DNA from 3 places in the Micromonospora sp. NPDC005237 genome. Region 1 is predicted to be linked to each of the others. Evidence: riboswitches for the same ligand, from Rfam matches in the RefSeq annotation. Region 1 holds a riboswitch; each other region holds the start of a gene.
What was found. A riboswitch is a leader RNA that binds a small molecule or an ion and turns the genes downstream of it on or off. The one in region 1 is predicted to bind cyclic di-AMP.
Positions count from the first base shown of each region.

Region 2: another riboswitch for cyclic di-AMP. It lies ahead of ABZT87_RS11250 (hypothetical protein); the one in region 1 lies ahead of ABZT87_RS08510 (hypothetical protein).
Region 3: another riboswitch for cyclic di-AMP. It lies ahead of ABZT87_RS18465 (transglycosylase family protein); the one in region 1 lies ahead of ABZT87_RS08510 (hypothetical protein).

Region 1 is NZ_JBEXHJ010000002.1:758,882-768,396, forward strand. Features, by position in the region: gene ABZT87_RS08500 (MarR family winged helix-turn-helix transcriptional regulator) at 77-406, opposite strand; gene ABZT87_RS08505 (carbonic anhydrase) at 655-1,383, shown strand; gene ABZT87_RS08510 (hypothetical protein) at 1,472-2,491, opposite strand; cyclic di-AMP (ydaO/yuaA leader) riboswitch at 2,496-2,626, opposite strand; gene ABZT87_RS08515 (YibE/F family protein) at 2,793-4,157, opposite strand; gene ABZT87_RS08520 (heavy metal translocating P-type ATPase) at 4,620-6,581, shown strand; gene ABZT87_RS08525 (metal-sensitive transcriptional regulator) at 6,587-6,883, opposite strand; gene ABZT87_RS08530 (copper ion binding protein) at 7,033-7,242, shown strand; gene ABZT87_RS08535 (hypothetical protein) at 7,257-8,204, shown strand; gene ABZT87_RS08540 (heavy metal translocating P-type ATPase) at 8,217-9,515, shown strand, end outside.
Region 2 is NZ_JBEXHJ010000003.1:519,830-529,344, reverse strand. Features, by position in the region: gene ABZT87_RS11290 (cellulose binding domain-containing protein) at 1-1,884, shown strand, start outside; gene ABZT87_RS11285 (hypothetical protein) at 2,050-2,457, opposite strand; gene ABZT87_RS11280 (hypothetical protein) at 2,597-2,740, opposite strand; gene ABZT87_RS11275 (STAS domain-containing protein) at 3,142-3,504, shown strand; gene ABZT87_RS11270 (5'/3'-nucleotidase SurE) at 3,515-4,342, opposite strand; gene ABZT87_RS11265 (PfkB family carbohydrate kinase) at 4,339-5,316, opposite strand; gene ABZT87_RS11260 (SRPBCC family protein) at 5,488-5,955, shown strand; gene ABZT87_RS11255 (hypothetical protein) at 6,004-6,519, opposite strand; gene ABZT87_RS11250 (hypothetical protein) at 6,642-7,661, opposite strand; cyclic di-AMP (ydaO/yuaA leader) riboswitch at 7,715-7,846, opposite strand; gene ABZT87_RS11245 (cation diffusion facilitator family transporter) at 7,988-8,905, opposite strand; gene ABZT87_RS11240 (AAA family ATPase) at 9,012-9,515, opposite strand, start outside.
Region 3 is NZ_JBEXHJ010000006.1:262,516-272,030, reverse strand. Features, by position in the region: gene ABZT87_RS18500 (FMN-binding glutamate synthase family protein) at 23-1,597, shown strand; gene ABZT87_RS18495 (N-acetyltransferase) at 2,043-2,654, shown strand; gene ABZT87_RS18490 (GNAT family N-acetyltransferase) at 2,651-3,232, shown strand; gene ABZT87_RS18485 (YafY family protein) at 3,127-4,101, opposite strand; gene ABZT87_RS18480 (VOC family protein) at 4,196-4,633, shown strand; gene dinB (DNA polymerase IV) at 4,691-5,878, shown strand; gene ABZT87_RS18470 (hypothetical protein) at 6,107-6,445, shown strand; gene ABZT87_RS18465 (transglycosylase family protein) at 6,518-7,195, opposite strand; cyclic di-AMP (ydaO/yuaA leader) riboswitch at 7,195-7,339, opposite strand; gene ABZT87_RS18460 (hypothetical protein) at 7,521-7,700, opposite strand; gene ABZT87_RS18455 (peptidoglycan-binding domain-containing protein) at 7,805-8,293, shown strand; gene ABZT87_RS18450 (peptidase inhibitor family I36 protein) at 8,378-8,779, opposite strand; gene ABZT87_RS18445 (BTAD domain-containing putative transcriptional regulator) at 8,962-9,515, shown strand, end outside.

The DNA of each region.
Region 1 (9,515 bases):
TCCAGGCCGGCGTGCGGCGACGCCGGTCCGGGCGGGTAGCGGGTCGCCGCGCCAAGCCGGCGTGCGGCGGCGACGGTCAGGGCCGGGACGCGACGTCGTCGGCAGGTGCTTCGGCGAACAGCGCGAGCAGGTCGCCGACCTGGCGGTCGGCCTCGGCGGGGTGCCGGAACCGGCCGGCGGGGTTCAGGGTGTACTCGTTGCGACGCCCCACCCGGGTGCGGTGCAGGTAACCACCGGCCTCCAGGTCGGCGACGATGGCCTGGGCGGCCCGTTCGGTGACGCCCACCTCGGCCGCCACGTCGCGCAGTCGCGCGGTGGGATCGCGGGCGATGGCCAGCAGCACATGCCCGTGGTTGGTGAGGAACGTCCAGTTCCGGCCGCCTCCGGCCGTCGCCGCGCTCGTCATGGTGGAGCCGCCTCTCCGGTTGTCCGTCCCACCTCCGTGCCCGCCGGAGGGTCGGGCCAGGTGCCGACGGACCGGCCCGGTCCCAACGGCCGCAGGGCCGGTTCGGGGGTCAACGTATGAAATCTAAATCACGCATATCTTGACGCATCTTGCGGTGCGTGTGACCGTGGAGCCCGAGCCAGCGCCCACCGCCGGCCCGGCTGAAAAGCCTCTTGAGCAGGTCAAACGCGTGGAGACGAGGTGCGGGGATGAGCCGTTCCGGTACCCTTGGCGGGCAGCCGGGCCCGCAGCGGGCCGCCGATCGAGCGCCGACGCCGACCGAGCCGGCCCGAGCGTACGCCGAGCTGGCCGCGGGCAACCGGCGCTTCGTCAGCGGAGCGCCGCGCCACCCCAACCAGGACGCCGGGCACCGGGCCGCCGTGGCCGACGGGCAGCACCCGTTCGCGGTGATCGTGGGCTGCTCCGACTCCCGCCTGGCGGCTGAGATCATCTTCGACCGGGGGCTGGGCGACCTCTTCGTGGTCCGTACGGCCGGACACACCGCGGGCCCGGAGGTGCTGGGCAGCGTGGAGTACGCGGTGACGGTGCTCGGAACCCCACTGGTGGTGGTCCTCGGCCACGACTCGTGCGGTGCCGTGCAGGCCGCCCGTGAGGCGGCCGCCACCGGCGTCGCGCCGCCGGGACACCTGCCCGCGGTGGTCGACGCGGTGCTGCCCAGCCTGCGACGTGCCACCGCCGAGGGCGTGGACGACGTCGACGGCATCGTCGACATCCACATCGCGCAGACCGTCGAGACGCTGCTCGGGCAGTCGCCCGTGCTGGCCGACGAGGTGGCGCAGGGGCGGTGTGCGGTGGTGGGCATGTCGTACCGGCTCGCCGCCGGTGTGGTGCGCGCGGTTACCCCCGCACCGGCGGGTGCCGCGACGTTCGACGCGCCCGGCGCCTCGGACGACCCGGCAGCTTCCGCCGCCGCCTGACGCGGACCGCCCCGGCAACTTCCGCCGCCTGACGCGACGAGGGCCGCCCCGCCTGATGCGGGACGGCCCTCGACTTCTTGGCACCGGGTCAGAGCAGCGACATGTGCACGTGGTCGGTGTGGTTCGACGGTCCGCTGTACGACTTCCAGCCGGTCGCCGGGAACCAGATCTGCCGGTTCCAGATCACGTAGTAGATGCCGAGGCGGTCGGCGTTGCGGATGAGGAACGCGGCGACGTTGTTGCCGTACATGCGGGTGTCGTTGTTGTGCCACGGGCTGAAGCCGCTCTTCTGCAACGACCAGTCACAGGCGCGGCCCTTCGGGTGCTCGAACGGGCCACCGTTGCGGTGGCAGCCGACGAACCGGTTGAACCCGGCCCGCTTGACCTCCTTGTACGCGTGCAGGGTGCGCGGCGTGACACAACCGGAGGTGGTGGGGTCGTCCTCGCTGCATGACTCGGCCTTCCAGTCGCCGTCGGCGGTGCGACCCGGGCCGATCCGGGCGACCGGCGAGACGGCGTCGACCAGACCGCCGGTGAAACCCTGACCGCCGACCAGCGCGAGCGCCTTGTCCGCGTCGCGCTTGTCCTTCGCCATCAGGGCGGTCTGCTTCTGCTGCTCGCGGACCTCCGCGTCGAGGGCCAGCTTGGCCTGCTCGGCGCGGGTCTTGACCGTGTTGACCTCGGCGAGCTTCTTCTCGTTGACCATGTTCATCTCGTCGAGCGCCGCGGCCCGTCGGACGAACGAGTCCGGGGCGTCGCTCTCCAGCAGCATCGCGATCGCGCCGATCCGCCCGGTCCGGTACGACTGGGCGGCGATCTGCCCGACCTGCGGGGCCAGCGCCTCCAGGTCGGCCTTCGCCCGCTCGACCTGCAACGCCAGCTCAAGCTGCCGCTTCTTGGACTTGTCCAGCTTGGACTTGGCCGCCACGTAGTCCCGGTTGGTCTGCTCGATGACGTCGTTGAGGAGCTTGGGTTCGTCTTCCTCTTCGTGCCCGGACGGTGTGGGGGTCGTCGGGGCGGCGTGGGCCGGGAGGGGCCCGGCGAACACGGTCAGCGCAGCGAGCACGGCCACCACGGGTGTCAACCAGCGGCGTAGGGGTGCCGTCACAATGTTCCCTTCCGTCGACCGCCGACCGGGTTAGCTGACGGGTTCGGGGCGGAAGTGGCCCCTACCGCTGTCGCGGATTCACCCCACGTACCTGGGTCCCCGGCTCGCCGGTTGGCGATTGGGCGGTGGCACCGCAGGCGCCGCTGCGCGCCTTCGTCGGTGACCGGCAGCGAGGTTACCCGAGAGTCCACCGCCTGAGCTACGTCCTGATGCCGACTAAAAGCGTCATTTCGCCATGGCGTTGAGTGACCAGTGACGCGGTTCTCAGGGCGTAGGCCCGATCCGGTCACGCTGAGGAGTGTCACCATGCCGTATCCGTGCTCCTGTTCGGCTCTGGCCACCCGGTGGTGGCGGTGGATGGGGGTGCGCTCCGCTCCGGGTCGGGCCCGTCGGACCGACCCGCTGGCGGGGAGCTGAGGGCGGCCAACGCCTCCGTCCGGTCCGGACGGGGGCGCGGCGTCAGGACGTCGGCGGCCGCGTCCTGCGCCGGCGTCGACCCGGCCGCGGTCACCACGGCGGCGAGCCCGGTGGTGAGGGGTACGGCGGCGATCAGGCCGAGCGTGGCGACCGCGCTGCGGACGATCTCCTGGGCGAGGAACTCGCTGGTCAGGATCTGCCCGAGGGGGCGGGTGTCGGCGGTGAGCAGAAGCAGCAGCGGAAGTGAGGCGCCCGCGTACGCCAGGACGATGGTGTTGACCGTGGAGGCGATGTGCGCCCGGCCGACCCGGGTGGCCGCCCGGTAGAGCTGCAGCCGGCTCAGGCCGGGGTTGGCGTTCGCCAGCTCGGTGACCGTGGCGGCCTGGGTGACGGTCACGTCGTCGAGCACCCCGAGTGAGCCGATGATGATCCCGGCGAGCAGCAGGCCACGCAGATCGACATCGGCCTGGAACATCGACAGCGTGGTGGCGTCCTCGCTGCCGAAGCCGGTCAGGTGGGTGGCGGCGGTGGCGATGGTCGCGAGCACGCCGGTGAGCACCAGGCTGCCCAGGGTGCCGAGCACCGCGACCGAGGTCTGCGCGGTCACCCCGTGTGTCAGGTAGAGCACCACGAACATGATCAGGGCTGCGCCAACCACCGCCACCAGCAGCGGTGACCGGCCGGCGCTGATGCCCGGCAACACGAAGGTGAGCAGGATGGCGAAGCTGGCGGCCAGCCCTGCCAGCGCGGCCAGGCCCCGCCACCGGCCGAACGCGACGATCGCGGCGGCGAAGACCACCGCGAGCCACACCAGCGGCTTTCCGCGCTGATGCTCGGCGATGTTCCAGCTGCTGGTGGCGGGATCGGTCGGGTCGGTCAGCTCGACCAGGACGACGTCGTCGCCGACCTCGACCCGCGGAGCGCCGGGCCCGGCGGGGACGGGCGTTTGCACCTGCTGGCCGGCGCTCGGCCCGTCCTCGATCCGTACGTCCACGGTCCCGCACGGCCCGGTGGCCGGCGTGCCCTCCGGGTTGGCCGACGGTGGGCAGGGTTCGGTCACCACCCGGGTGACCGTGCCGTGGTGGCGCGGCGCGTCCGTGCCGCCGCCGGTCTGCGGCGCCCCGTCCCGTGGCCAGAGCACCACGGCGGCGACGACGGTGGCCACGAAGAGTGGCACCACCGTCGCGACGAGGATCCGCCGGACCCGGGGTGGGACGGGCGGAGCGGTACGGCTGTGGTCGGAACCCAATGCGAGAACTCCCAACGATCCGGTGCGGGGTACGTGCCGACGGGCCGGTCGGTTCACCTCCGCCGGTCGAACGCGGTGCCGGGCGCATCGGATTGCCGGCTGGCGACCCGGTGATCACACAGGGTGAGCCGTCGGACCGGCCGGTCGGCGGAGGCGCCGCGCCGTGGCGGCGCCGGTGCCCGACTGGGCGGTGGGGTCCGGTAGGCCATCGCCGGAAATGCTAGCCAGCCGGACCGGGTGTCGCAGGTCGTGGCGGAGTGTCGGATGGTCGAACCGCCCGCGCGGCGTCGCCCGGAGCGGCATGTTGGAGTCATGCCCGCGTCCGAGCCCGCCCCTGAGCAGGCCGCCGACCAGAGCCAGCACGCGACGCCGGCCGGCCACGATCAGCACGCCGGCCCGGAGAGGCACGCCGGCCAGGACAAGCACGCCGGCCACGACAAGCACGCCGGCCACGACCCGGCGATGTTCCGCCGCCGGTTCTGGGTCTGCCTGGTGCTCACCCTGCCGGTGGTGCTGACCAGCCACCTGGTGGTGGACGGGCTCGGGCTCCGGTGGGACGTTCCGGGCCGCTCCTGGGTCGGGCCGGTGCTCGGATCGGTGATTTTCCTCTGGGGTGGCTGGCCGTTCCTGGTCGGTGCGGTGCGCGAGATCCGGGACCGGGCACCGGGAATGATGCTGCTGGTCGCGATGGCGATCACGGTGGCGTACTCGGCGTCGTTGGCCACCAGCCTGGGCGCCTTCGACCTGGACTTCTGGTGGGAGTTGGCCGCGCTGGTCACCATCATGCTGCTCGGGCACTGGCAGGAGATGAAGGCCATCGGGCAGGCCCGGGGGGCGCTGGCGGCGTTGGCCGCGTTGCTGCCCGACGAGGCCGAGCGCGTGGCGGCGGACGGGCAGGCCGAGCCGGTGCCGGTCGGCGCGTTGCGGGTGGGCGACGTGGTGCTTGTCCGGCCCGGGGGTCGGGTGCCGGCGGACGGCCGGATCGTCGATGGCGACGCCGAACTGGACGAGTCGATGATCACCGGTGAATCGCGGCCGGTGGCCCGGTCGACGGGCGAGCGGGTGGTGGCCGGCACGGTCGCCACCGACTCGGCGATCCGGGTCCGGGTCGAGGCGCTGGGTGACGAGACCGCGCTCGCCGGCATTCAGCGCATGGTCGCGCAGGCGCAGCGCTCGGGTGGGCAGGCCCAACTGCTGGCCGACCGGTTCGCCGCCGCGCTGTTCTACGTGGCCGCCGGCACAGCCGTGGTGACGCTGGCGGTCTGGACCGCGCTCGGTGAGCCCGACCAGGCGGTGGTCCGTACGGTCACCGTCCTGGTGATCGCCTGCCCGCACGCGCTCGGCCTGGCCATCCCGCTGGTCGTGGCGCTCTCCACCGCCCTGGCGGCGCGGCGCGGGATCCTGGTCAAGGACCGGTTGGCGCTGGAGCGCATGCGGACCGTCGACGCGGTGCTCTTCGACAAGACCGGCACGCTGACCCGGGGTGAGCACGCGGTGAGCGACCTGGTGACGACCCAGGGGCTGGAGCGGGAGGAAGCGCTGCGGATCGCCGCCGGCGTCGAGTCCGACAGCGAGCATCCGCTGGCTCGGGCGATCGTGACGGCGGCCGGGTCCGCCGGCCCGGCGCGTGCCACCGGCTTCCGGTCGCTGCCGGGCCGCGGCGTGCGGGCCACCGTCGACGGTACGGAGTACGCGGTGGGCGGCCCGGCGTTGCTGCGGGATCTGGGCCGAGCGCTCCCGGACGACCTGAAGGCGGCGACCGGCCGATGGTCGGCGCGCGGGGCCGTGGTGCTGTACCTGGTGCGGCTGCCGGGCACCGTGCTCGGGGCGTTCGCGCTCACCGACGAGGTGCGTCCGGAGGCCCGGCAGGCCATCGCCGAGCTCCGTGCCGAAGGCGTCCGCACCATCGCCATGATCACCGGCGACGCGCGGTCGGTGGCCGAGTCGGTGGCCGCCGATCTCGGCTTCCGGTCGGGGGTGGACGAGGTCTTCGCCGAGGTGCTGCCGGCCGAGAAGGACAGCCGGGTCGCGGAGCTCCAGCGGCGAGGGCTGACCGTGGCGATGGTCGGCGACGGGGTGAACGACGCGCCGGCGCTGGCCCGCTCCGACGTCGGCATCGCGATCGGGGCGGGGACCGATGTGGCGATCGAGTCCGCCGGGGTGGTGCTGGCGTCGTCCGACCCGCGCGGTGTCGGTGCCGTGGTCCGGCTCTCCCGGGCGTCGTACCGCAAGATGCGGCAGAACCTGGCCTGGGCCGCCGGCTACAACGTGGTGGCGTTGCCCCTGGCGGCCGGGGTGCTCGCCTGGGCCGGGGTGGCGTTGAGCCCGGCGGTGGCGGCGGTGCTGATGTCGGCGTCCACCATCGTGGTGGCGCTCAACGCCCAGTTGCTCCGCCGGGTACGCCTCGACGCGGAGCCCGACTGACCGGCTCAGCCGCGTTTCATGAGTCGGCCGACGGCCGCCATCATCTCGGTGGCCATCTCGTCGGCCCGGCCCTCGGCCGCCCCCTCGTGCATGCAGTGCCGGGCGTGCCCGTCGAGCAGGCCCAGGGCCACCTTGTCGAGCGCGGCCTGGATCGCGGAGATCTGGGTGAGGACGTCGATGCAGTAACGGTCGTCGTCGACCATCTTCTCGATGCCCCGGACCTGCCCCTCGACGCGGCGGAGCCGCGCGAGCAGCTGGTCCTTGCTGGCGGTGTAGCCGCGGATCGGCGTGGGTGCGGTCATGGCGACGAGGATAGCGTACCCCTGGGGGGTATGGTAACGTCCCTCGTGTCCGATACCCCCACCGGGTACCGGTACATGACCGGTCACGAGTCTGCCTCGGCCTTACCCCTGGGGGGTATAGGCTGGCAGGCGACGAAGGGAGAGATTCGATGGTCGACACGACGTTCCAGGTGCGGGGCATGACCTGCGGGCACTGCGTCAGCGCGGTCAGCGCCGAGGTGGGCGCCATCGCCGGGGTGCGCGACGTGCAGGTGGATCTCGCCACCGGCCGGGTCACCGTCACCAGCGAGCAACCCGTGGACGCGGAGTCCGTCCGGGCGGCGGTCGACGAGGCCGGTTACGACCTCGTCGAGGCGTGAGCGGGAAGCCCGGGATGAACACGGTGACCAGAATGGGCGGGTTCGCCCTCGGTCTCGCGGCGGTCTTCGGCGCGGCGTACGGGATCGGCCGGGTGGTCGACCCGGCCGCCCCGGTCGCCGAGAGTCGGCCCGACGGCGGCGTCGCCCACAGCTCGGGCCCCACCGCGCACGACGAGGTGACCGACCGGACTCCCGGCGGTCTGCTCGTCTCCGACCGTGGCTACACGCTCGTTCCGGTCGCCGCTCCGGCCGGTGAGTTCGCCTTCCGGATCGGCGGGCCGGACGGCCGCCCGGTGACCGGGTACGACGTGGCACACGACAAGCGGATGCACCTGATCGTCGCCCGGCGGGACCTGTCCGGCTTCCGCCACGTGCACCCCGACCTCGCCCCGGACGGCACCTGGCGGGTCGACACCCCGCTGGACGGCCCGGGGCAGTGGCGGGCGTTCGCCGACTTCACGCCGACCGGGGGCGAGGCGCTGACCCTCGGGGTGGACGTGACCGTCCCCGGTGAGCTGACCGAACGGCCGCTGCCCGCCCCGGCCACCAGCACCACGGTCGACGGCTACACCGTCACCCTGGCCGGCGTGCCGCAGCCCGGCCGCACCTCGTCACTCACCCTGAGCGTCAGCCGCGACGGGCGACCGGTCACCGACCTGGAGCCCTACCTGGGCGCGTACGGGCACCTGGTGGCGCTGCGCCGGGGCGATCTCGCGTACCTGCACGTACACCCGGACGGAACACCCGGCGACGGGCGCACCCGGCCCGGTCCGGAGGTCACCTTCCTCGCCGAGGTGCCCTCGGCCGGCAGCTACCGGCTCTACCTCGACTTCCGGCACGGCGGGCGGGTGCACACCGCCGAGTTCACCGTCGTCGCCGGCACCGCCACGACCGGGGGCGACCCCACTCCGAGCGGGCCGGCGCCGACCGAGCACGGCACCCCCGGCCACGGGCACAACTGACGGGATCGGACGATGACCACCACCAGCAGACCACTGCCCGAGGCGCCGAACCGGATCGAGCTGGCCATCGGGGGAATGACCTGCGCCGCCTGCGCCGCCCGGATCGAGAAGAAGCTGAACCGGATGGACGGGGTGAGCGCCACCGTCAACTACGCCACCGAGAAGGCCACCGTCCGGTACGTCGACAGCGTCACCCCGGACGACCTGATCGACACGGTGCAGAAGACCGGCTACACGGCGGCCCTGCCGGCTCCGCCGACGACCGAGCAGCCGGTCGACCCGCTGCGGGGTCCGCGTACCCGTCTGTGGGTGTCGGCGGTGCTCAGCGTGCCGGTGGTCCTGCTGGCCATGGTGCCGCCCTGGCAGTTCGACTACTGGCAGTGGCTCTCGCTGACCCTCGCCGCCCCGGTGGTGGTCTGGGGCGGGCTGCCGTTCCACCGGGCCGCGTGGACCAACCTGCGGCACGGCGCCGCGACCATGGACACCCTGGTCTCGCTGGGCACCCTGGCCGCGTTCGGCTGGTCGCTCTGGGCGCTCTTCCTGGGCGACGCCGGGATACCCGGGATGACGCATCCCTTCCGCTTCGCCATCACCCGCACCGACGGCGCCGGCAACATCTACCTGGAGGCGGCCGCCGGGGTGACCGTGTTCATCCTGGCCGGCCGCTACTTCGAGGCCCGATCCAAGCGGACCGCCGGGGCGGCCCTGCGCGCCCTTCTCGAACTCGGCGCCCGGGACGTGGCGGTGCTGCGCGACGGGGTGGAGACCCGGATCCCGGTGGACCGGCTCGTCGTCGGTGACCGGTTCGTGGTCCGCCCCGGCGAGAAGATCGCCACCGACGGGGTCGTCGACGAGGGCACGTCCGCCGTCGACGCCAGCATGCTGACCGGCGAGTCGGTGCCGGTCGAGGTCGGCCCGGGCGACGGTGTGGTCGGCGCCACGATCAACGCGGGCGGCCGGCTGGTCGTCACCGCCACCCGGGTCGGCGCGGACACCCAGCTCGCCCGGATGGCCGACCTCGTCGAGCAGGCGCAGAGCGGCAAGGCGGCCGTGCAGCGGCTGGCCGACCGGATCTCCGGCGTCTTCGTGCCGATCGTCATCACCCTCGCGGTGGGCACCCTCGGCTGGTGGCTCGGCACCGGAGCCGGTCCGACCACCGCGTTCACCGCCGCGGTGGCCGTGCTGATCATCGCCTGCCCGTGTGCCCTCGGCCTGGCCACGCCGACCGCGCTGCTGGTCGGCACCGGTCGCGGCGCCCAGCTCGGCGTGCTGATCAAGGGGCCGGAGGTGCTGGAGTCCACCCGTCGCGTC
Region 2 (9,515 bases), on a different contig from region 1:
GTCGACCCGGTCGGCGGTCACCTCTACATCGCCACCAGCGACACCGGCGGCCCGTACGACGGCGGCAAGGGCGACGTCTGGAAGTTCACCCGCTCGACCGGGGCCTGGACGCGGATCAGCCCGGTGCCCTCCACCAGCGCCGACGACTACTTCGGCTACAGCGGTCTGACCATCGACCGGCAGCACCCGAACACGCTGATGGTGGCCACCCAGGTCTCCTGGTGGCCGGACGCGATCTTCTTCCGCAGCACGGACGGCGGAGCGACCTGGACCCGGATCTGGGACTTCACCAGCTATCCCGAGCGGTCCCGCCGCTACACCATGGACATCAGCTCGGTGCCCTGGCTGACGTTCGGCGTCAACCCGGCGCCTCCGGAGTCCGCGCCCAAGCTCGGCTGGATGAACGAGTCGGTCGAGATCGACCCGCACGACTCCAACCGGATGATGTACGGCACCGGCGCCACCATCTACGGCACCACCGACCTCACCAAGTGGGACACCGGCGGTCAGCTCACCCTCCGGCCGATGGTCCGTGGCCTGGAGGAGACCGCCGTCCTCGACCTGGTCAGCCCGCCCAGCGGTGCACCACTGATCAGCGCGCTCGGCGACGTCGGCGGCTTCCGACACACCGACCTCGACACCATTCCGTCGATGCTCTTCACCCAGCCGATCTTCACGAGCACCACCAGCCTGGACTACGCCGAGAGCAAGCCGGCCGTGCTGGTACGCGCCGGCAACTTCACCGACGCCGACCGGCCCAACGACAGCCACGTCGCCTTCTCCACCGACGGCGGCGCGAACTGGTTCCAGGGCACCGAGCCGTCCGGGGTCAACACCGGCGGCACGGTCGCCGCCGCAGCCGACGGCAGCCGGTTCGTCTGGGCGCCCGGCGACGCCGGCCAACGCGTCGTCTACTCAGTCGGCTTCGGCAACTCGTGGACGCCGTCCGCCGGCATCCCGGCCAACGCGGTCATCGAGTCCGACCGGGTCGACCCCAACCGGTTCTACGGCTTCAGCGCCGGGCGGGTCTACCTGAGCACCAACGGCGGCGCGACCTTCACCGCCACGGCGGCGACCGGCCTGCCCACTTCCGACGTCCGGTTCAAGGCGCTGCCCGGTCAGTCGGGTGAGCTGTGGCTGGCCGGGCCGGGCGGGCTGTGGCGCTCCACCGACTCCGGTGCCAGCTTCACCAAACTGGGCGGCGTCAGCGCCTCCGGCAACGTCGGCTTCGGCAAGGCGGCGCCCGGCCGGACCAACCCCGCCGTCTTCCTCTACGGCACGGTGAACGGTCAGCCCGGCGTACACCGCTCCGACGACGGCGGAACGACCTGGGTACGCGTCAACGACGACCGCCACCAGTACGGCAACCCGACCGAGGCGCTGACCGGCGACCCGCGTGTCTACGGACGCGTCTACCTCGGCACCAACGGTCGCGGCATCCTGGTCGCCGACCGCACCGGCGGCACACCGACCACGCCGCCTCCCACCACGCCACCTCCGACGACACCGCCTCCGACCACGCCGCCCCCGACGACGCCGCCCCCGACGACACCGCCTCCGACGACGCCGCCTCCGGCTGGTGGGTGTGCGGCGGCCTACCGGGTGACCGGCTCCTGGTCGGGCGGCTTCCAGGCCGAAGTGGTGGTCAGCAACCCGGGCACCCGGCCCATCGCCGGTTGGACGCTGGGCTGGACCTTCCCCAACGGCCAGCGGATCAGTCAGCTCTGGGGCGGCACCCACACCCAGACCGGGGCGGTCGTCTCGGTCGTGGACAGCGGCTGGAACGGCGCGCTCGGCGCCGGCGCCAGCACCACGATCGGCTTCCTCGCTTCCTGGACCGGCAGCAACGCGCCGCCGGCCACCGTGAGCTGCACGAGTCGCTGACCCGGTGGCCCGGCGTCGTCCGGGCCACCCGAGAACACCGGTCCGCCGGGGCTGCCTGAGGGGTCCGGCACCCCGGCGGACCGGCCCCATGCCGATCGTCGAGCCACCCACCGAGCAATGCGAACGGGCCCCGTCGACCAGAAGGTCGGCGGGGCCCGCTCGGGGCTAGTCGTCCAGGCCGACGGGGGAGTTGGGGCGGTCGACGTCGACGAACTCGACGTCGTCCACCGCGCGGTCGTCCCGGCTGCCGGCGGCACGGGCAGCGGAGCCGACGGCCCAGCCGACCGCCGCGCCGACCAGCGCTGCCCCGATCAGGAGCGTCCACGGCAGCGCCGGCTGGCGCCCGGCGAGCGCGTCAAAGGCGCGCGAGGCCCGACGCCGGGCCTCCTCCGCCGCGGAGCCGACCAGGTCACCCGCCCCGTCGGCGAGCTCGCCGCTGCTGCGACGGGCCGAACGGGCGGTGTCCCGGACACTGTCGCCTGCGGAGCTGACGGCGGAGAGCAGGTGCTCCCACGCCTGATCCGCGATCCGCTCCGGCTTGCTGCGCCGGTCCAGCAGGTTGGTTCCGAACATCGTGGTTACCTCCTCGGGTGCCGAAGCCGCCGGCCACTTCGGACTTCGGCGTCTGTCCAGCGCGGCACGGTTTCGCTGATTCCGCAGTGCCCCGGGCCGGTCGGCCGCAAACCCGGTCGGCCGGGGCTCACCGGCTCCCTCAGCGCACCGCCACCACGGCCGCACCGCGGGCGAAGTCGTCGTCATCGTCGTCGTCATCGTCGTCCCCGCCGCCGAAACCGCAGGCCAGTACGAGGGCGAGCAGTACGCCGACTCCGGCCAGCCCGGCCAGTCGCTTGATCATCGAAGGTCCTCTCCGCCGCGGTGGGTGTCCCGGGGCTGATGCTAGGTGGCGTCGGCAACCGCCCGACCGGCTCGGACCGGACGCGTTCGGGCGATCGTGGCGCGACACGCCGGTCCCAGGCGGGGCCGGCGTACGGGATGGTTCGGTTGTCGGGCGTGTCGGTTCACGCCCGTTACCCTGGTCCGGCGACGCGTCGGTTCCGACCGATCGTGGAGTGGTCAGATAACGAAAAGTATTGGTTGATCAGATACCGAAAAGTGGGGATATGGGCGACTTTGTTCGCCCGGATCCGTGAATTGCTCATCCCGAGGGGTGGCGACCGAGGCCGTCGGAGGAATACTCTCGGTCGCGGCCCGCGTACTGATGAGACGCCCGGGGGACGGGCGGGTGGAGGTGCTCGCGTGAGCCTGTCGATCGTGAAGTCGGTCCTGTCCGGTGGTGTCGTGGAGATCGCCCCCCGGGGCGAGATCGACGTCGACACAGCGTACGAGGTGCGTGAGGCGATTGCGGAGGTGCTGGCCAAGAGCCGCCCGGTCCGCATCGAGCTGAACATGAGGCTGGTCACCTTCATCGACTCCGTCGGCATCAGCGCCATGGTCGCCGGCTTCCAGACCGCCGAGGTCAGCGGCGTCAAGCTGGTGGTCACCGAGCCGAGCCGGTTCGTGCACCGTCAGCTCTGGGTGACTGGTCTGCTCGGTCTCTTCGGCGCACCGGAGCCCTACTTCGCCGGGGCCGCCACCCCCGAGGTGCTTCCGGGCGCCTGAGCGCCCTCCGTCAAGGCTGCTCGTCCAGACCGGTCAGGTCCACGTCGGTCACCTCGGTGACCGCTCGGATGGCCGTCACCGACGCGTACCCGGCGGCCAGCAAAGCCAGGTCCGTGCCGGGCTGCGCGGCCTGGCCGGGCTCCTCCAGCGCGGTACGCACGAAGCCGTGCCCCGACTCGGCCACCGTCATCTGCACCTGACCGAAGCTGGCCAGGGAGCCGCGACGTACCCCGCGCAGCCGTCCGTGCGGCAGGTCGGGGGCGTTGACGTTGAGCACGCTCTCCGGCGGCGCGGCGGTCAGCCGGGGGAGCAGGTCCAGGGCGACCCGCGCGGCGGTGACCCAGTGCCGTTCGGCGTCGCGTACGCGGGCTGCGGCGTCCACCGCTGCCCCGCCGCTGCCGGCCGTCGCCTCGCCCGCGGAGAGCACGTCCAGTGAGACGGCCATGGCCCGGCACCCGTTCGAGGCGGCGGTGAAGGCGGCGCCCACCGTGCCGGAGTGCAGCACGGCGCGGCCGGCGTTGGCACCCCGGTTGATCCCCGACAGCACCACCGACGGCGGCGGGCCGAACGCGCCGTGCAGCGCGATCAGCGTGATGAAACCGGGCGAGCCGGCGACCCCGTACGCCGGCACGCCCGCCAGGTCGGGCAGCGGGTGGTCGTGCACCACCACCCGCCCGTCCCGTTCCACCGCGCTCATCGCGGCGCTGGTGCCGCTGGCCTCCTCCATCGGCGCCGCGACCACCACGTCCAGGCCCCGCTGGGCGGCGGCCACGGCCAACGCCTGGATGCCCGGCGCGGCGATCCCGTCGTCGTTGGTCACGAGCACCCGCAGCGTCATCGCTCGACCGCCCGGTCGGCCAACTCGTCGGGGGTGGTCCGCTCCTGTTGCCGACTGTCCGCCGGGACCAGCCGGACCCGCTCCACCAGCCCGGTGATCGAGTCCAACCGTCCGGTGCCCAGCCCGTGCCGGGTCACGTTCAGCGCGCCGGCCGCGGCGCCGGTACGGATGGCCGTCCGGATGTCGCCACCACGGGCGATCACGGCCGCCACGCCGGCGGTCATCGAGTCGCCCGCGCCGCGCGGATCGGCGGCCTCCAGCCGGGGCATCTCCACCTCGAAGAGCTCCCCGTCGATGAGCGCCAGCGCCGGCTGGTCGGCTCGGCTCACCACCACCGTCTCGGCGCCGGCGGCGTGCAGGTCGTACATCGTCCGGGTCAGCTCGGCGCCGTCCCCACTGCGGGCGCGACCGTCCCGGACCAGCTCCTCGTGACTCACCTTCAGGAAGAACACACCGCCGTCCAGTACGGCGCCCAGGTGATCACCGGACAGATCAGCCACCACCCGGCTGCCGTTGGCGCCGAGGTCGGCGGCGAAGCGGCGGTACAGGTCGGCCGGGACGAGCCACGGCGCATTCGGGCCACTGAGGACGCTCACGTCGGCGCGCAGTCCCTCGCCGAGCGCCAGGTTGTACAACTCGTCCAGCTCGTGGCGGCTCAGTCGGTCCCCGGGCACGTCCACGACCTCCTGTCGGGACCCGCCCCGCCGGTCGTGCACGTACCCGCCGCTGCCGGAGTCGCGCATCACCACCTTCAGGTCCACCCCCTCGCTGACCAGCAGCGGCTCCAGCACCTGACCGACCTCGCCACCGAGCGCGGCGCAGAGCACCACGTCGACCCCGAGCGACAGCACCATGCGGGCCTGCCAGACGCCCTGGCCGCCGGGGTGCAGGTGCAGTTCGGGCTGGTCGTTCGGCTGATCCACGGTCACCGTCAGCTGCGGGGTGGGCGCGAAGACCATCACGTGCCCGCTCACCGGTCGTCACCGAACATGTGTCCACCTCTCGTCACAACCGGTGATTTCCCATCAGCCGACCGTAATGGGAATGCTGCGCGAATACCGGGACAACGGACGGTGTCCGTCCGGGCGTTGCCAGCCTGAGCCGCGTACGGGACAATCGTGCGACCAGCGACGTCGGGAGACTGTGTGCTCAGCAGCGACAGCTTCAGCTACACCGTCCAGGCCCGCTGCTCACTCGCCGAGGCGGCGGCGTTGTTGAGCGACCTGACCCGCCAGGGCGAACTGCACCCCCTGATCGTCCGGGTCCGCCGGGTGCCGCCCCGTCCGGGCGCCCGGGCCAGCTACACGATCAACGACAGGCTGGCGGTGGGGCCGTTGCGCTTCCGCACCACCTACCAGGCGGACGTGCTGATCAGCGAACCTGACGAGATCGTCACGGTGGCCCGCCAGTGGCCGGCCACCACCGTCCGCAACCACACCCGGTTGCGCGCCGAGCCGGACGGCCTGGTCCGGATCGACGTCGACATCACCCTGCGCGCGCCGACGCCCCTGTTCCGGTACGCCTTCCAACAGGCCCGCGCCGCCCACCTCGCCCTGGCCACCCGCCTCGGTGCGGCCCTGGACACCACCCCCGACGAACAACCCCCGGCCTGACCCACCCCGCGGCTGCGGTCTCGCGTCGTGGTGGCCTCCCGGTGGCCGCTACGTCCTTGTGGCGGCGCGCTCGCGCGGCACGCTCCGCGCGCCGGTCGGCCGGGTGGCTCGGCGGCCCCAGGGCTTGTACGTGGAGAGCACGGTCGCGATGATCATGAGGCTGGTCGACACCGCGGGCGCGATCACCAGGTCGGCGCGATCCCGGGCGGGGAGGGCGGCGCCCAGCGCGCTCGCGTGCCGCAGGTTCGGGGTGAGCAGGAACAGCACCAGCCCGACCATCGCCGTGGTGATCACGAGCTTGACCAGCACCCACCGGTAGCGCACCAGGCCCCAGGGGGTGAGCAGCGCGCTGGCGACGCCGACGAGCCAGACGAGCACGCTCAGCGGCGCGAACAGCACCGTGCCGACGAGCCCGGCGACCGGATAGACCACGGCCGGGTCGGCGCCGCGCTGTGCCGCGATGCCGAGGGTGAGCAGCACCAGGTCGGCCCCGAGCCAGCCGAGCGAGGTGATGAGGTGCAGGGTGAGCAGCGCCTTGCGGGTGGCGGGTGGGATTCGCGGCATACCCGACATGCTGCCGGCCCGGCCCGGCCGGGTCGTCCGATCACCGGCGGCGTCCGGGGTACGTCCGCTGACGTACCCGGGGCCGGCGCACCCGCTCGACGGTGCGCCGGCCACCGGTGGGGTCAGTACACCGACAGGTGTACGTGGTTGGTGTGTTCGCTGGAGGGGTCGCCGTTCCCCCCGCTGTACGACTTCCACCCGCTGCTGGGCAGCCAGATCTGCCTGTACCAGATCACGTAGAGCACGGCGAGCCGGTCGGAGTTGCGGATGAAGTACGCGGCCAGGTTGTTGCCGTACGTCTTGTCGCCGCCGGTGGCGTCCCCGCCGAAGCCGCCCTTCTGGGCGGCGAAGTCGCAGGCCCGGCCCTTCGGGTGTTCGCCGGAGCCGCCCGAGCGGTGACAGGAGACGTACCGGGTGAAGCCGGCGGCCTTCGCCTGGTTGAGGGCGTGCAGGGTGCGGGGGGTGATGCAGCCGCTGGCCGGGGTGGGGTCGTTGACGCTGCACGACTCGGACGGCCAGGAGCCGTCGGAGTTGCGCGGCGCGGGCTGGGCGTTGGCGGTGGAGGTGCCCCGGTTGGAACTGGTGTCGGCAGCGGTGGTGCGCGGCTTGCTGGTGGCGACCGCCAGGGCCCGTTCGGCCTGTTCCTTGCGCTTGGCCATCACCTCGACCTGCTTGCGCTGCTCGCGGATCTCGCCGTCCAGGGCGGTGCGGGTGCGGTTGGCCTCGTCCCGGGTGGCGTGCAGGTCGCGCAGCACCCGGTCCTCGTTGGCGGCCACCACGTCCAGCGCGGCCGCCCGGTCCATGAAGCCCTCGGGGGTGTTGGTGTTGAGCAACGCCGAGACGGTGCTGAGCCGGCCGGTGCGGTACGCCACGCCGGCGATCTCGCCGACCTTGCCGTTGCGCACGGTCATCTCGGCCTCGGTGGTCTTCAGCTTGGCCGCGAGTTGCTGCTGGCGCTGGACGGAGGTGTCCAGGGCGCGCTTCGCGTCCAGGTAGCCCTTGCTGGCGGCCTCCAGTTGGGCCCGCAGCGCGGGGGTGCCGCCCTCCTCGTCGCCGTCGGGCGCCGCGGCGGCCCGCAGGCCGCCGGGGGGAGCGGCGGTGGCGGCGCCCACCGGTAGGGCGACGCCGAGGGTGACCATCATGACGATCAGTGCCGCGAGTCGGGCGGCGGGTGGTCGTGCTGGTGCCACTACGCATGTCCTTCCGTCAGCCGCCGACCGGGTTAGCTGACGGGTTCGGGACGGAAGATCCCTACCGCTGACGCGGATGCACCCCAGGAACGTGGTTCCCCGGTTCGCCCTCTCGGGTGATTAGGCGGCGGCCGCCACCGGCGCCGGGAGGGCGCCGCCGGGTGGTGGCCGGGGACGAGCCTACCGGGGCAGGTGGGACGTGTGCAGTCGATGTGACGGAAGGTGTCTGCGCCGCCACCAAAGATGACGGCAAAACGGTCTTTTCGTCAGATAGGTGCTCACCACTCGATCGAACCGCAGGCGCCCGTGGCGGACCCGGGCTCGATCTGCAGCGTGGCGTGCTCGATGCGGAAGTCCTCCCGCAGGGCGGTACGCGCCGCGGTGAGCACCGTGCCGACCTCCCCGCCGGGTGCCATGATCAGGTGTGCGGAGGCCACCTCCATGCCCGAGGTGAGCGTCCAGACGTGCAGGTCGTGCACCTCCACCACGCCGGGCACCGCGGCCAGTCGGTCGTGCACGGCGGTGACCTGGAGGTGTTCCGGGGCGGCCTGCACCAGGATGCGGACGGCCGCGCGCCCCAGCCGCCAGGTGCGCGGCAGGATGAACACGCCGATGGCGACCGCGACCAACGGGTCGGCCCACCACCACTCGGTGACCGCGATGAGCAGCGCCGCGCCGATCACGCCGAGCGAGCCGAGCAGGTCGCCGAGCACCTCCAGGTAGGCGCCCTGGAGGTTGATGCTCTCCCGGGCGCCGGCGCGCAGCAGCGCGAACGCGATCACGTTCGCGAGCAGGCCGAGGACGGCCACCGCGAGCATCGGGCCGGTCAGCACCTCGTGCGGGTCGCCGAACCGGCCGATCGCCTCGATCACCACGTAGACCGCCACGCCGGAGAGCAGGACGGCGTTGGCCAGGGCGGCGAGCACCTCGAGGCGGTAGAGCCCGAAGGTGCGCTGCGGGTCGCCGGTGGCCCGCCGGGTGGCGGTGATCGCGGCGAGCGCCATCCCGATGCCCAGCACGTCGGTGAACATGTGCCCGGCGTCGGAGAGCAGGGCGAGCGAGCCGGTGTGGAAGGCGGCCACACCCTCGACCACCATCAGGGTCGCGAGCAGCCCGAACGCGGCCCAGAGTCGGCCCCGGTGCTGGTGGGCGGCGTTGGTGACCGACCCGTGGTGGTGGTCATGACCTGCTCCCACGAAATCCACCCTCCGTCGCCACCCGGGACCCGGTCAAATGTATGCTCACATCGCTATGTATGCAAGTGTACGGACCGGCCCACCCTTCGACACGGCAACCCGCAGGTCAGCCGGTCGGGTCGATGGTGGTGAGCCGCTGGGTGGCCCGGGAGAGCGCCACGTAGAGCGTTCGTACGCCGGAGCCCGGATCGGCCCGGATCTCGCTCGGGGCGACCAGCACCACCCCGTCGTACTCCATGCCCTTCGCCTCCAGGCTGGTCACCACCTGCAGCCGCGCCGCGCCGAGTGAGCCGAGCCAACCGGCGACCTCGTCGCGGCGGGTGACCGGCGTGATCACCCCGACCGTGCCGTCCACCTCGGCCAGCAGGCCGGTGGCCGCCTCCACGACCGCGGTCTCCAACCCGGCCGGCGGCACCACCAGCTCGACGGGGTCGATACCGGTGGAGCGTACGGCGTTCGGCAGCGACAGGTCGGGGTAGAGCCGGCGGATCTCCGCCGCCGCCACCGCGAAGATCTCCGCCGAGTTGCGGTAGTTGGTGGTGAGCGTGAAATCGTGCCGCTTGCGACGGCCCAGCGCCTGGTCCCGGGCGTGGGTCAGCTCCTGGGGATC
Region 3 (9,515 bases), on a different contig from region 1:
GCGGGCGGAAAGGTTGCCGAGCATGACATGGGCCCGTCGAGCCGTACCCGCCGTCGCCGCCGCCGCCGCGGCACTCGCCGCGCGGGATCTGATCCAGCGCGACCACGCGCTGCTGCGCAACTTCCCGGTGCTCGGCCGCGCCCGGTACCTGCTGGAGGCCATCGGGCCGGAGCTTCGGCAGTACATCGTGGCCGGCAACGACGAGGAACGCCCGTTCACCCGCGACCAGCGTCGCTGGGTGTACGCGTCGGCGAAGCAGGAGAACAACTACTTCGGCTTCGGCACGGACAACGACATCGAGCACACGCCCGGCTACCCGATCATCAAGCACCGCACGTTCGGCCGGGCCGTGCCGCCGTCGTCCCCGACGGCCGGACACGACGTACGGCTGCCGTGCGCGAAGGTGCTGGGCGCGGCGCGGGATCGGGCACGCGCGTTCCGACCGGAGTCGGTGGTCAACATCTCCGGGATGAGCTTCGGCTCGCTCTCCGGCAACGCCATCACCGCCCTGAACAAGGGGGCCGCGCTCGCCGGGTGCCTGCAGAACACCGGCGAGGGTGGCCTGTCGCCGTACCACCGCAACGGTGGTGAGCTGGTCTTCCAGCTCGGCACGGCGTACTTCGGCTGCCGCGACGAGCACGGCCGGTTCAGTCTCGACCGGCTGAAGGACCTGGTCGCCGGCGCCCCCGTCCGGGCCTTGGAGATCAAGCTGAGCCAGGGCGCCAAACCGAGCCTCGGCGGGCTGCTGCCCGGGGCGAAGGTGTCCGCCGAGATCGCCGCCACCCGGGGCATCCCGGCCGGGCAGGACTGTGTGAGCCCGTCGCGGCACGCCGAGTTCTCCGACTGCGACAGCCTGCTCGACTGGGTGGAGCTGCTGGCCGCCGAGACGGGCCTGCCCGTCGGCATCAAGTCGGCGGTCGGCGACCTCAGCTTCTGGCAGGAGCTGGCCAGCCTGATGCGGGACACCGGCCGGGGCGTCGACTTCATCACGGTCGACGGCGGCGAGGGCGGCACCGGCGCCGCGCCGCTGATCTTCACCGACTCGGTGTCGCTCCCGTTCCAGCAGGGCTTCTCCCGGGTCTACAAGGTCTTCGCCGAACACGACCTGCACGAGCAGGTGGTGTTCGTCGGCAGCGGCAAGCTCGGCCTGCCGGACAACGCCATCGTGGCGTTCGCGCTCGGCTGCGACATGGTCAACGTCGGTCGGGAGGCGATGCTGTCGATCGGCTGCATCCAGGCGCAGAAGTGCCACACCGACACCTGCCCCACCGGGGTGGCGACGCAGAACGCCTGGCTGGCCCGGGGCCTCGACCCGACGCTCAAGTCCGTCCGGGCGGCCAACTACCTGCGGACGCTGCGCCGGGACCTGACCAAGGTCGCCGAGGCGTGCGGCGTCGAACACCCCGGCCTGATCGGCACGGACGCCGTGGAGATCCTGGACGGCCGCACCGGCTCCACCCCACTGCACGAGGTGTACGGCTACCGACCGCACTGGGGCCTGCCCTCGCCGGCCGACCAGAAGGAGATCATCCGGCTGATGGCCCCGGAGTCGCCCCGGGGCGGCAGCGCCCCTCCGTCGGCGACCGCCGTCGGCTGAGGGCGGCGGAATCAGACGCGGCCCACCGCTCGGGGCGGCCATGACTCCGACGAGCGGTATACCTATGGGTCATATTTATGACTCACAGGTATATGGCTCTGCCGCATCATGCCCACCGGTCGCGCTGCCGGACCGCGCGGGTCGCGCGCGGCGCCTCCGGAGCGCGGCGGAGCGGGGTCGCGCAGATCGCGCGCGGCGCCTCCGGAGCGCGGCGGAGCGGGGCCGCGCAGGTCACGCGCGGCGCCTCCGGAGCGCGGCGGAGCGGGGCCGCGCAGGTCACGCGCGACGCCTCCGGAGCGCGGCGGAACGGGGTCGATGTCGCTTCGCCCGGCACGACGGTCGCGTTGGGCAGCATCCGGATCGACGGGCCGGGGCATTCGTCATCGGCGATCGCCGACCGGTAAACGCGTGGAGCTGCTGCCGGCGACACCCGTATCGTGGCGCGGTGCTGATCAGACGCGAGACCCCCGCCGACGTCGACGCCATCCGCGCGGTGCACGCCGCCGCCTTCGCCAAGACCACGGACGACGCCGCGCCGGTCGAGGCGACGCCGGTCGACACACCGCAAGTCGAGGCGACGCCAGTCGACGCACCGCAAGTGGACACACCGCAAGTCGAGGCGACGCCGGTCGAGGCGACGCTTGTCGACGCGCTGCGGGCCGACGAGGGCTGGCTGCCCGCGTACTCCCTGGTGGCGACCGATTCGGACGGCCAGGTGGTGGGGCACGTGGTGGCCACCCGCGGCCGGGTGGGCGGTGAGCCGGTGGCGTTGGGCCTGGGGCCGCTCGGCGTGCTTCCCGCGTGGCAGCGTCGCGGTGTCGGCACGGCGTTGATGCACGCGGTGCTCGGCGCGGCCGACGCCCGCGACGAACCCCTCGTGGTGCTGCTCGGGCATCCCGAGTACTACCCGCGCTTCGGGTTCCGGCCCGCCGTCGAGTTGGGCGTCACCCCGCCACAGCCGTGGGGTGCGCGGTACTTCATGGCCCGGCCGCTGAACGCGTGGCGCGAGTCGATCCGGGGCGAGTTCCGCTACGCCCGCCCCTTCGACGACCTGTGAACCCACCGCGCGTCCGCCGCCGGCGTGCCGCCGACCTCGACGGCTGCGTCGCGGCGCTCGCCGACGTCCACCGGGTGGACCGCTATCCGCTGAACTGGCCGGCCGACCCGCACCGCTGGCTGCGCGAGCCGCGCCCGGCGCGCGCCTGGGTCGCCGTCGACACCGCTGGAACGATCGTCGGACACGTCGCGGTGCACCGCCTGCCCGACCCGGCGGACGAGCCGCGCGCCGATCCGACGGCCGAGGTGGCTCGGCTCTTCGTGGCGCCGGCCGCCCGCGGGCTGGCGCTGGGCAGCACTCTGCTGGCCCGGGCACGGCACTGGGCGGACGCGCGCGGGGTGCGTCTGGTGCTCGAGGTGGTCGCCGACGGCGCCGCGGCCGTCGCCCTGTACGAGCGCACCGGATGGCGGTACACGGGCAGCAGCACGGCATCGTGGACCGCCCCGGACGGCAGCCCGGTGTCGCTGCGGCGTTACACCGTGCGCTCCGACGCCGACCCGGCCATCGCCGCGAGCCGGCGGGCGAGCAGGGCGGCGGCCTCGCGCAGCTCCGCGGGCTCCACCACCTCCACCTCGTAGCGCAGGCGGGCGATGTGCGCGGCGAGCCCGTCCAGGCTGTCGCCGCCGACGACGAGCACGCACCAGCCGTCGCGACCGGCCTCGACGCGTCCCACCTGTGGTGGGACCGCCTCGCGCACGCGCTCGGGCGGGGCGTGCACCCGCACCCGGGCGAGATACCGGTAGGGCGCGTCGGTCACCGACCGCTGCACGAAGGCGATCGGATCCGGATGGTCACGCGCCGGGAAGCGCCAGGTCGTCGCCACCGTGGCCCGCATCCGGTCCAGGCGGAACGTACGCCAGTCGTCGCGATCGACGTCCCAGGCCATCAGATACCAGCGACGGCCGGTGGTGACCATCCGGACCGGCTCGACCGTCCGCTCCCGCTCACCGCTGTCGCGGCCGGCGTAGTGGAACCGCACCCGCACCGCGTCACGACAGGCACGGGCGAGTGTCACCAGCAGCTCCGCGTCGATCTCGACCACCGGGCCGATGAGCGTCTCCGTCCAGCCGTGCACCGCTCGCACCTCGGCGCGCAGCCGCGCCGGCATCACCTGGTCGAGTTTCGTGAGTGCCCGCAGGGCCGCCTCGGCTGCCCCGGCGACCGTGCCTCCCGACGCCAGTCGCAGGGAAACCGCCGTAGCGATCGCCTCCTCGTCGTCGAGAAGCAGCGGCGGCAGCCGGGTGCCCGCGCCGAGCCGGTAGCCGCCGCCAACGCCAACCGACGCCTGGACGGGATATCCGAGTGCGCGCAGCCGTTGCACGTCACGGCGCACACAGCGGTCGGTGACACCCAGCTCGGCGGCGAGTTCGGTGGCCGTCCACGACGACCGCCGCTGCAACAGGGCCAGCATCCGCAGCACCCGCTCCGTCGTCGCCTCCACCGTCACCCGCCGATCGTTGCACGAATAGCGGAACGATCCTGTCCGCCAGGCACGAGAGGGTGGCGGCATGACCAGCCAGACCAGGAAAGAGGGAGCTGTCATGGCCCGCGAGGTGCAGATAACGTTCGACGCCGCCGACCCGGCCAGCCTGGCGGCGTTCTGGGCCGAGGCCCTCGACTACGAGTTGCAGGGGCCGCCCGGGGACTTCGACTCGTGGGACGCCGCACTGGACGCGATCGGTGTGCCGCCGGAGCGCCGCAACGACGCGTCCGCGGTGGTCGACCCCAAGGGTGCGGGGCCGCGCCTGTTCTTCCAGCGCGTGCCGGAGGGCAAGCAGGCCAAGAATCGCGTGCACATCGACGTGCGGGCCGCCCCCGGGCTCACGGGTGACGACCGGATGGCGGCCCTGGAGGCGGAGGCCGAACGGCTCGTCGCCCGCGGCGCCACCCGCCTCGCACGGCACGAGCCCGCTCCCCCGCTCGGCGCCGGTCACCTCGTGCTCGCCGACCCCGAGGGCAACGAGTTCTGCCTCGACTGATCGGGCGTTCGCCCAGCTCACTGCCGCGATGGTCGGGCGTCGTGCGAACATGTGTACGTGTCGACCGGCGCCCACATCCTGCACGCCGACCTGGACGCCTTCTACGCGTCCGTCGAGCAGCGCGACGACCCGCGCCTGCGGGGGCGGCCGGTGATCGTCGGCGGTGGTGTGGTGCTCGCCGCCAGCTACGAGGCGAAGGCGCGGGGCGTCCGCAGCGCGATGGGTGGCCAACAGGCGCGCAGGCTGTGCCCGGACGCCATCGTGGTGCCGCCCCGGATGGCGGCGTACACGCAGGCCAGCCGGGCCGTGTTCGAGATCTTCCGGCAGACCACGCCGCTGGTCGAGGGGCTCTCCATCGACGAGGCGTTCCTCGACGTGGGCGGCCTGCGGCGGCTGGTCGGCGCACCGGCCGACATCGCCGAGCGGCTGCGCCGGGAGGTCCGCGACCGGGTCCGCCTGCCGATCACGGTGGGCGTGGCCCGGACGAAGTTCCTGGCCAAGGTGGCCAGCGGGGTGGCGAAACCGGACGGGCTGCTTGTCGTCGCCCCCGACGCCGAGGTGGAGTTCCTGCACCCGCTGCCGGTGGAGCGGCTGTGGGGCGTCGGCCCGGTCACCGCGGCCAAGCTGCGGGAGCGCCGGATCCGTACCGTCGGGGAGGTGGCCCGGCTCGGCGAGGCCGCGCTGGTGTCCCTGCTCGGGGCGGGTGCCGGCCGGCACCTGCACGCCCTGGCCCACATGCGCGACCCCCGGTCGGTGCAGGTCGGCCGCCGCCGGGGCTCGATGGGCGCGCAGCACGCGTTGGGACGTACCCCGCATGCCCCGGCGGAGCTGGACGCCATCCTGGCCGGCCTGGTCGACCGGGTCACCCGACGGATGCGGGCGGCCGGGCGGTCCGGGCGCACGGTGGTGCTGCGGCTGCGCTTCGGCGACTACACCCGGGCCACCCGCTCGCACACCGTCCGCAAGGCGACCGCGGACACCGTGCCGCTGCTCGCCGCCGCGCGGGCGTTGCTGCGAGCCGCGCTACCGGAGATCGACAGGCGGGGCGTCACCCTGGTCGGCGTCTCAGTGGGCAACCTCGACGACAACCCGGTGCAGCCGGAACTGCCGTTCCAGGCCGACCCCGGGGCCGACCTGGACGCCGCGGTGGACGCGGTCCGCGACCGGTTCGGCTCCTCGGCGCTCACCCGGGCGGTCCTGCTGGGCCGGGAGCCGGGCGTCGAGATGCCGCTGTTGCCGGACTGACGGCACGACGCACTGCCCGCCCGGCTGTCGTCAGGACCGCGAGGTCGCGGTGTTGCTCAGATGACGGCCGACATGTCCGATGCGGCCGGGGTCGCGCGGCGGGGCCGCCTCGCGGGGCCGCATCGGCGCTGCCACGCAGATCACAGCAGGTGGGGGGTTTTGCCGGCGGTGCGAGTGGAGAGGTTTCGGGGAATCAGCCTGACAGGGGGGACCACCATGTCCGACGACATGAGCAACCGTGCGAGCCGGCGTGCCGAGCGTCCGCGCGACGTGACCGATCCGCTGCTCTGGCAGCTCGCGCTCGACGTGCTGGCCGCACACGAGTCGGACGAGGAGGGCGCGTGCCGCAACCTGCTCTGCGCCGGCCAACCCTGGCCGTGTGCGGCGCGCAGCACCGCTGAACAGTCGCTCCGGCTGGCCCGTCGGGCGGACGACACACCGCCCACAGCCGCCCCGCAGCGACCCGACGCCGCCACGTCGACCGGCCGGTCCCCGGAGCGGGCTTCGGCTCCGCGGCAGACCCGTACCACCGGGTCGCTGTCGACGGCGACCGCCTCGGCCGCCTGACGCCCACCCGCCTGCACGACATGCCAGCGGGCGCTCGACCGGAATCCGGTCGAGCGCCCGCTGCTGGTGCTCTTACAGGCTGAGCCGCTGGCCCGGGAGAATCAGACCCGGGTCGGCGCCGATCAGCTGCCGGTTGCGCTCGTACAGGGCCTGCCAGCCGCCGGCCTGGCGGTGGCTGTCGGCGATCTCCGACAGGGTGTCCCCCGGCTTGACCACATACGTGTCGCCGCTGGCCGCCGGGGCGGTGCGCTCGTGGTTGCGGGTCGCCGGCTGGTCGCCGCGCGACGACCGCTCCTTCGGGGCGGTGGACCGGTCCTTCCCGGCGGTGGACTTCGACGACTTCGCGGTCGACTTCGTCGAGGACTTCGTGGCGGAGCCGCCCGACGAGCCGCCCTTGCGGCCGCAGGTCGGCCACGCGCCGATGCCCTGCCCGTCGAGCACCTTCTCGGCGATGGCGATCTGCTCGCCGCGGCTCGCCAGGTCGGCACGGGCGGCGTACTTCTTGCCGCCGTAGCCGGCCCAGGTGCCCTGGGAGAACTGCAACCCGCCGTAGTAGCCGTTACCGGTGTTGATCTTCCAGTTGCCGCCGGACTCGCACTTGGCGATCGCGTCCCAGTTGACACCGGCCTGGGCCGGGGCCGCGGGGCCGAAGAGGGCGACGGCGCCGGTGATCGCGCCGACGGCCAGGGTGCCGACGGCGACGCGGCGGGTGGTGACCCGTCGATGACGGGGCGTGTGGACAGACGTCATGTGTGGTTCCTCCACGCCGGCGAGGTGAGCTGTCGGGTTCGGGCCGAGGAGCCCGGCCGCGCGGTGGCGGCTTCACCCCGAGGTGACATGCACCGAGGAACGTGGGTCCCCCGCTCCTGCCCGGGGTTCTGGTATCCGACGACCGGGGGCAGGATTTGGCGTTGCCGGTCGTGGCGTCCACGGTGGTGGACTCGATCGACGGTAGGCACGGTCGGTGACCCTCGCCCAACGCTTGTGAACTTGTTCACCGGCGCACGCGCGGCGCCTCTGCCAGCGGTTGCGGACCACGCGCGGCTGTGCACCGACCATCATGGACCGATTCCGATCAGGCCCGGATGTCACCGCCCGTACGCAGCCAGGCGATGGTGCGACGGAGCAGTTCGAGGTGAGGAACGGGCCGATCGGCGGGTGGTGGGAGCGGCCGTGCTCCCAGGAGGCGCCGATCGTGGCACGCCAGCTCGGCGTGCGGTCCCTGCCCGCTGAAGATCACGGCGTCGACGGGCATCGGCGCTCCTGGGAATTGACGTTCGGGCAGGAAACCATAGATCGACGGCCGCGATGCTCGGAAGCACACCGGGTCGACCCCGGCAACCTTCCCAGGAGGAGAGCATGCCGATCCACCGGAGCCGCATCGGCCGCCGCAGCGCCGCCGCCACCCTCGTGACCGTCCTGGCCAGCGCCGGCCTGACCCTGCTCGCACCGACCGCCGCGCACGCGTCCAGCCCCTGCACCAGCCTGACCTTCTACCGGGTCGGCGGCTATCCGGGCGGCGCGGACATGCACGTGCCGACCGTTGGTTGGCAGACCGGGAACAAACAGTGCTATCTCACCTACGGCCACTCGGGCTCGGCGGTGCTGGTGCTTCAGGAGGCGCTGAACAACTGCTACTCGCGCTCACTGAGCCTCGACGGCAACTACGGCCCGAAGACCCGCGACGCCGTCCGGTACGCCCAACACAAGATCAACGAAGACATCGTGTACGCGAACATCGCCGAGGACGGCGAGTACGGCCCGCAGACCCGGGCGTACATGGGCTTCGCGATCTTCGGGGTCAACGGCGGCCCGGTCATCCCGAACGTCTGCTACTACCCGGGCTGAGCCGCGTGACGGCGCCGGTCGGAGTCCCCCGTGGAATTCCGACCGGCGCCGTCGTGCACCCCCCTGCCCGCTTCGGTCCGCGGATCAGCAGACCCGGACCGCCTCGATCCGCTGGTTCCAGTTCCCCCCGATCGCGGCCGAGTCGTACGCCAGGTTCGCCCGGTAGCCGTAGGCGTGCTGGTAGCCGAGCAGGCCGGTGGCGTTGGCGTTGTCCCAGAAGGTGGAGACGGTGCCGGACGGTCGGTTGTTGATGATCGACTGGGTCCTGTTGCGGAAGTACGAGGGCAGCCCGACGTCGTTGCAGCCGTTGTACGGCCCGTCGAGCAGGAAGATGTCCCCGCTGAAGTTGGTCCCGGCGTACAGGCAGAGCAGACCCGAGGGGCAGGCGTAGTTGGCCTGGGCCGGGCTCGGGGCGACGCCGAGCGCGGCGCCCACGGCAACCACGCCGAGCAGGGCGGACGTGAACCTTCGCAGAGCACTTCGCACGATGGTGACCTCCGGTGTCGTCACGACCGGAACAGGCCGTGAGTCGAATTGCCGACATCGCATTGATTGATGCCGCTGTGCCAACGATGATCTGCGCGGCAGGTCGACGAATTCCTGCCGGAACCTCAATCCGGCCGTCCGTCGGCGGATTGTCCGACTGGCGATGCGGCGAGCGGCGGTTCATGGAGATTCGGGTCCTCGGGCCGGTCGAGGTCTGGGCGGACGGCCGCCTGGTCGACGCCGGAGCAGCCCGCCAGCGCGCCGTCCTGGCCGCGCTGGCGGTCGACGTCGGCCGACCGGTCCATGTGGAGTCGCTGGTGGACCGGGTCTGGGGCGACACGCCACCGCCCAGGGTTCGCCACAACCTGCACGTCTACCTCGCCCGGCTCCGCCGCGTGCTGGCCGACGCGGGCGCACCGGACGCGCTGGTACGACGCTCCGGCGGGTACCTGCTGGACCAGCCACCGGAGACAGTGGACGGCCCGCACTTCGACGTGCTGCGACACCGGGCCGATGGACTGGTTGACGACGACCCCGAGCGGGTGGAGCTGTTGCGCCGGGCGCTGGAGCTGTGGCGCGGCGAGCCGCTGGCCGGGCTGCCCGGCGAGTGGGCGGCCCGGGTCCGGCAGGACTGGCACCGCCGGCACACCGACACCGCCGTGCAGTGGGCCCGCGGCCTGCTGCGGCGGGGCGAGCCGGAAGCGGTCATCGACCCGCTGACCCGGCTCGCCGACGA